Regions from separate parts of the Duganella sp. AC917 genome, predicted to be linked through region 3. Evidence: predicted binding sites of a transcription regulator. Region 3 holds the regulator's gene; each other region holds the start of a gene.

Region 1 (2,266 bases), 1.2 Mb from region 3:
TGCCGTCCATCCTGTCGGGACTCAAGATCGGCTGGGCGTTCGCGTGGCGAACCCTGATCGCCGCCGAGCTGGTATTCGGCACCACCGGTGGCCAGGGCGGGCTGGGATGGTACATTTTCCAGAACCGCAATGAGCTCTACACCGACAAGGTGTTCGCCGGCCTCGCCGCCGTGATCCTCATCGGACTGCTGGTGGAAAACGTGGTATTCCGACCACTCGAAAGCGTCACCGTCAAGCGCTGGGGCATGCAACGTTAATTTGAGGGCTGGCAGAATTCGGGCTTTGTGCCTTAGAATCTGCGCATGCACATCAAAATTATCGGTTTGTTATGACCATGCGGCATTTGCGTATCGTGGTTGTCAACGCCATCATCCACGCCGGCGACGAGGATGACGAGTCGTTGCGCGCCCAGGTCGAACGCGCCAGGGTGCTGCGTATCGGCCTGCTGGAAGCGGGCTACGACATCGTCGCCTCGCTGCCGCCGGATATGTACCTGCCCGAGCGGATCGCCCAGCTGCAGCCCGATATGATCATCGTCGACGCCGAATCGGACGCGCGCGACGTCCTCGAACATATCGTCATCGCCACGCGCGACGAGCGCCGCCCCATCGTCATGTTCACCGAAAGCGAAGACACCGAGAGCATGGAGGCGGCCATGGCGGCCGGCGTGTCGGCCTATATCGTGGCCGGCCTGCAGGGCGAGCGCATCAAACCGGTGCTGCAGGTAGCGCTGGCGCGCTTTAAGCGCGAGCAGAAGCTGCTCGACGAGCTGTCCGACACCAAGAGCAAACTGGCCGAGCGCAAAATCATCGAACGCGCCAAGGGCCTGCTGATGGAGCGCCAGCGCTTCACCGAAGAGCAGGCCTACCAAAAGCTGCGCGGTATGGCGATGAGCAAAAACCTCAAGCTGTCCGAGGTCGCCCAGCGCATCCTCGACGTCGAAGACCTGCTGGGTTAATACTTTATTTTAGTCCGCCGTCCAAAATGATGCGAGGCGCACCGCCGGTGCGCTTTTGGCGTCGCACGCCAGCCATTTGGCGGTGCGCCGCCCGACGGCGGCTTCCTTCGCTCCCTCTGTAAGCAATGCTGGCACGGACATTGCATTGTCTGTAGCCAAGCGCAATGATGCGCCGATGAGCCCTGCCAACGGCGGTGGGGCACACCAGACAATGACGTCTACCGAACATGAATGCGTTCATGCGGGGTAGGCGTTTTTTTTGTCCGAACGGTTTTACTGTCTACAGAGGGATAGTCATGAACGATAAGAAGCTACCAGCAGATTCCGCCTTGCCACCGGCCGCCAACGACGTTAATGTTTCGCGCAGAGCGGCAATTCAAAAAGTGATTCATGGTGCAGGTTTAGTAGCGGGAGGAAGTATGTTGGGTTTATCGACGGGTGGCGTGTGGGCGGCGGGTTCGGACAAACCGGAGAAGGAAGAAATCAAGATCGGCTTTATTCCACTGACCGATTGCGCGTCGGTGGTCATGGCCTCGGTGCTGGGCTTCGACAAGAAGTACGGCGTCAAATTCGTGCTCAGTAAGGAGGCCTCGTGGGCCGGCGTGCGCGACAAGCTGGCCAACGGCGATCTGGATGCGGCCCATGTGCTATATGGCCTGCTGTACGGCGTCCAGATGGGCATTGGCGGCCAGAAAAAGGACATGGCGGTGCTGATGGGCCTCAATAACAATGGCCAGGCGATCACGCTGTCGAAGAAGTTGGCCGACAAGGGCGCCGTCGATGGCGTCTCGCTGGCAAAGCTAATGAACACCGACAAGCGCGAATACACGTTCGCGCAGACCTTCCCGACCGGCACCCACGCCATGTGGTTGTACTACTGGCTGGCCGCCAACGGCATCAATCCGATGAAGGACGCCAAGGTCATCACGGTGCCGCCACCGCAGATGGTGGCCAATATGCGGGTCGGTAACATGGACGGCTTCTGCGTGGGCGAGCCGTGGGGCCACCGCGCCATCATGGACGGCATCGGCATCACCGCCACCACAACCCAGGACATCTGGAAGGACCACCCGGAAAAGGTGCTCGGCTCCACACTGGAATTCGCGAAGAAAAACCCGAACACCTGCCGCGCGATGATGGCCGCGATCCTCGAGGCGAGCAAGTGGATCGACGCCTCGCTGGCCAACAAAAACAAGATGGCCGAGGTCATCGCAGACAAATCCTACGTCAACACCAGCAAGGACGCGATCGACCAGCGCATCATGGGACGCTACCAGAATGGGCTGGGCAAGACTTGGGACGACCAGA
Region 2 (2,266 bases), 1.5 Mb from region 3:
ATTATGGCTCAGAAGTGGTTGCGGCACCCGTGGCGATTCGTCCGGTGGCCACACGAACGGCTTTCGCGTCGAAAGCACGGCGTAGCGCCCGTGAGGAGAAACAGTGGAATTTATCAGAAACGTAATAATTCTAGCGTTGGCTTTGGCTTTCACCGAAAACATTCACGCGCAAGAGAAAACGCTCTACGAACGGCTCGGTGGCGGCGAAGTTATTACGCGGGCGGCAAATGAAATAGTAGAGAACGTTTCACATGATCCCCTTTCAAGCCGTTCGTTCGAAGGGGTGGCGTTGAAACCGTTGAAGGCCAAGGTGGCCGAGCATCTGTGTGCCATTTCCAACGGGCCGTGCAAGTACACCGGCGAGAACATGGCTGTCGCCCATACGGGGCTGGCGATCACGGCTGACGAGTTCCAGATCATGGGCGCATACCTGCACACAGCGTTTTCGCGTCAAGGGGTCGATCCCCAAGCGCTAGCCGAGTTGGAAGCAATCCTCGAACGCCTGCGTCCAGATATTCTGCTTAAATAGGCAACTGGACCTGTTGCGGTGCCATCGGCGAAATGCCCGTGTTACCGCAGCTGAGCCGCAACAGTGCCTTGTTAGATGATGATATCGCTCTTCGGCGTGGCCGCCTTCGCTTCCAATTCCGCCAGACGCGTTTCCAGCGTTTCCAGTTTCGCGCGGGTTTTCGCTAAAACTTGCGTTTGAACATCAAATTCCTCGCGCGTCACCAGGTCCAGTTTGGAGAATCCCTGCGTCATCATGGACTTGACGTTCTTCTCAATGTCCTTTGCTGGTGAGTTTTGGACGGCTTGGCTGATCTTGTTTTGCAGGTCGTTAAAAAAAGTGTTCATATCCATAATATTCCTTGATCAGGTGGGGTTATGTGCGCACTATCGAAGTGCGCCAATGCATCATTGTGGTGCAAAACCAAAGACTCTTCCGTTCGACGCTTTCAAATTGTCACTTTCCTACGAGTACGTCCATTGTCGCGGATGCCACGGCAGCTATCCGGCGAGCAATATTAGCTGGCACGCATTCTGCTAAAGAAGTAAATGAATGCCGCTCTCTGCTTTGCCTCATAAGGATTTTACCCGTAACCGTATTCCCTATCTGTGACTAAGTTCGATAACTACAAGGACAAAATTATGAAAAGCACGAACCTGACCCTGCTCGCAGCATTGACGTTTGCATTCGCCACCATGGGCGCCTCCGTGGCGCAGGCCCAGGAAGCGCAACCGGCGCCTGCCGCCGCACCCGCTGCCGAACCGGTACCGGATAACCAAATCAGCTACAACGTGGCTGTGGCCAGCGACTACCGTTATCGCGGCATCTCGCAAACCCGCCTGAATCCGGCGCTGCAAGGCGGCGTGGATTACGTCAACAATCCGACCGGCCTGTATGTCGGCACCTGGGCGTCCACCATCAAGTGGGTCAAGGACGGTGGCGGCGACGCCGACGTGGAAATCGATATCTATGGCGGCAAGCGCGGCGAGATCGCCCCGAATGTGACCTATGACGTCGGCGGCCTGTATTACTACTATCCGTCCAACAAGCTGGCCACCAGCGCCAACACCTTCGAACTGTACGCCCAAATCGGCGTCGGTCCGTTCTCCGTCAAATACTCCCGTTCGACCACCAATCTGTTCGGCACCCCCGACAGCAAGAACAGCGGCTATGTCGACGCCCAACTCAACACCGATATCTATGACGGCTACTTCCTGAACGTCCACCTCGGCCGCCAGACCGTCAAGAACAATTCCGCCGTGAGCTACAACGACTACAAAATCGGCTTCACCAAAGATTTCGGCGTGGTGACCGTGGCGGTGGCAGGGATCTTCACCGACACCGACGCCTACGTCGGGCGCGGTAAGAACCTCGGCAAGAGCGGTGCCGTGCTTACCATTTCCAAAACCTTCTAAGCGAGGCCAGCATGAAAATGATTACCGCCATTATCAAGCCGTTCAAGCTCGACGAGGTCCGCGAGGCCCTGTCGGCGATCAACGTGCAAGGTATTACCGTGACCGAGGTGAAAGGCTTCGGTCGCCAGAAAGGCCACACCGAGCTGTATCGCGGTGCCGAATACGTCGTGGACTTCCTGCCGAAGACCAAGATCGAGGCGGCGGTGGACGATGCCATCGTCGAACAGGCGATCGAAGCGATCGAAGGCGCTGCCCGCACCGGCAAAATCGGTGACGGCAAGATCTTTGTGTACAACCTGGAACAGGTGATCCGTATTCGTACCGGTGAAACCGGCCACGAAGC
Region 3 (2,266 bases):
CTGGGCATTTGCGACCGCGCGTATATCATCAACCAGGGCTCGGTTCTGGCTTCAGGCCGGCCGGACGACATCATCGCCGACGAGTCGGTCCGCCGCGTGTACCTGGGTGAACATTTCAGAATGTAATAGCGCCCCATGAAACAGTCATTGCAACTGCGCACGTCGCAGCACCTCGCGCTGACACCTCAGCTGCAACAGTCGATCCGTCTGCTGCAGCTGTCCACGCTGGAGCTGCACCAGGAACTGGAGCAGCTGCTCACCGATAATCCCTTGCTCGAACGTCTGGACGATCCGCTCGACCGCTCGCTGCGGCTGCTGTCCGACGGCGCCATCAGCCAGCAGGCGCCATCCGGCGAGGCGCCGCCCGAAGGCCCGCCGAACCAGCAGGACGCGCCGGCCCCGGCCGACGCCGACAACTACGACGGCCCGGCCGCCGATACCGAAAGTACCAGCAGCGAAGCCGATGTCGACTGGAGCGACGCCGGCCGCAGCAAGGCGCCCGACGACGAGGACGCGCGCCCGCAACTGGAGGCCAACCACTGCACCCTGCGCGAGCACCTGATGGAGCAGATGCGCGTGACCGTGCTGGAGATGCGCGACCGCGCGCTGGTCGAGCTGATCATCGACGCGCTCGACGAGAACGGCTACCTGGAGGAGCCGCTCGAAGAAATCCACGCGCGCCTGCCGGAGGAACTGGAAGTCGACATCGACGAACTGCGCACGGCCTTGTCGATGCTGCAAAGCTTCGACCCGATGGGCGTGGGCGCGCGCAACGCCTCCGAGTGCCTGGCGCTGCAGATCAAGCGCCTGCCCGGCATCGCGCTGGTGACGCGGCGCATGGCGCTGACCATCGTCGAAAACCATCTGACGTGGTTCGCCCAGCGCGATTTCAACAAGCTGAAGAAGGCGCTCGTGTGCGACGACGAGGATCTGCGCGAGGCGCAAGCCGTCATCCGCCTGTGCAATCCGCATCCCGGTTCGGCGTTCGCCTCGGACGTGTCCGATTACGTGGTGCCGGACGTGATCGTCAAGAAGTCGCGCAGCGGCTGGCAGGTGAGCCTGAATAACGACGTCATGCCGCGCCTGCGGGTCAACGCCATGTACGCCAACCTGCTCAAACAGGGCAAGGGCGAGGGCGCAATGGGGGCCCAGCTGCAGGAGGCCAAGTGGCTGATCAAGAACATGCGCCAGCGCTTTGACACCATCCTGCGGGTAGCCCAGGCGATAGTAGAAAGACAAAAGAACTTTTTCTCGCACGGCGCCGTCGCCATGCGCCCCCTTGTGCTTCGCGAAATTGCTGATACACTGGGTTTACACGAGAGCACTATTTCTCGGGTAACGACTCAAAAGTACATGCTGACGCCGCACGGCATGTTTGAGTTGAAATATTTCTTTGGTAGCCACGTCGCCACCGAAGCGGGCGGTGAAGCAAGTTCGACGGCGATACGGGCACTCATTGTTCAATTGACAGGAGCTGAAGACCCTAAAAATCCTTTATCCGACAGTAAGATTGCGGACATGCTGGGGGAACAAGGCATGGTGATTGCGCGACGGACTGTTGCCAAATATCGCGAAGCGTTGAAAATCCCTCCCGTTAGTCTCCGCAAGTCTTTGTAGTGACTTGGTCACTGTGCGCCCGGCCGCAATGGGCGCGGCACTGACCGTAAGCGACATTTATCTTTAGGAGCGTGTATGAATCTGACCATCAGTGGACATCATCTCGAAGTGACCGCGGCCATCCGCGAATACGTGCAGAACAAACTGGAACGTGTCACTCGTCACTTCGATCAAGTTATTGATATTGCTGTCATCCTGACTGTAGATAACCTTAAAGAGAAATCAAAACGGCAAAAGGCTGAAATCAACCTGCGCATGTCGGGTAAGACCGTCTACGTGGAAAGCCTGTCGCAAGACCTGTACGCCGCCATCGACACCCTGGTCGACAAGCTTGACCGTCAGGTCATGAAGTACAAATCCAAAGTTCAGCAGCACGGCCACGATGCGATCAAGCATCTCCCGGATAGCTACGAACCCGCTGCCGCCGCCCTATAACAACGGCCTCCGGCACCATCCAACAAAGGGCGCAAGGGCGCCCTTTTTTGTGTCCGCGATTTGTGTCCGGCTGCGATCTGGTGAAAATAATTTATCCCGTTTCGGCGGTAGAATGGCTTTTTTATCACGCGACGGCGGCATCATGAGCGAATTGGTCCACACCAGCATCATCAACGGCACCGGCTTTATCACGCTGGACCGGCCCAAGGCGTTG

Evidence for each region. The regulator sigma-54, encoded in region 3, starts transcription at its own class of promoters, with help from an activator protein. The targets are predictions, from matches to a motif close to TGGCANGNAANCTGCTTT.
Region 1: a site for sigma-54 is predicted at 1,088-1,105, ahead of ACZ0BA_RS19870 (CmpA/NrtA family ABC transporter substrate-binding protein). Genes of this name have one in related genera too.
Region 2: a site for sigma-54 is predicted at 1,031-1,048, ahead of ACZ0BA_RS18785 (TorF family putative porin). Genes of this name have one in related genera too.

What each region holds. Positions count from the first base shown of each region.
Region 1 covers NZ_OZ409848.1:4,563,004-4,565,269, reverse strand. The annotation lists gene ACZ0BA_RS19880 (ABC transporter permease) at 1-257, shown strand, start outside; gene ACZ0BA_RS19875 (ANTAR domain-containing response regulator) at 335-958, shown strand; gene ACZ0BA_RS19870 (CmpA/NrtA family ABC transporter substrate-binding protein) at 1,378-2,266, shown strand, end outside.
Region 2 covers NZ_OZ409848.1:4,315,411-4,317,676, reverse strand. The annotation lists gene ACZ0BA_RS18795 (group I truncated hemoglobin) at 104-529, shown strand; gene ACZ0BA_RS18790 (accessory factor UbiK family protein) at 601-861, opposite strand; gene ACZ0BA_RS18785 (TorF family putative porin) at 1,150-1,923, shown strand; gene ACZ0BA_RS18780 (P-II family nitrogen regulator) at 1,935-2,266, shown strand, end outside.
Region 3 covers NZ_OZ409848.1:5,810,803-5,813,068, forward strand. The annotation lists gene lptB (LPS export ABC transporter ATP-binding protein) at 1-126, shown strand, start outside; gene ACZ0BA_RS25440 (RNA polymerase factor sigma-54) at 136-1,617, shown strand; gene hpf (ribosome hibernation-promoting factor, HPF/YfiA family) at 1,693-2,052, shown strand; gene ACZ0BA_RS25450 (enoyl-CoA hydratase/isomerase family protein) at 2,195-2,266, shown strand, end outside.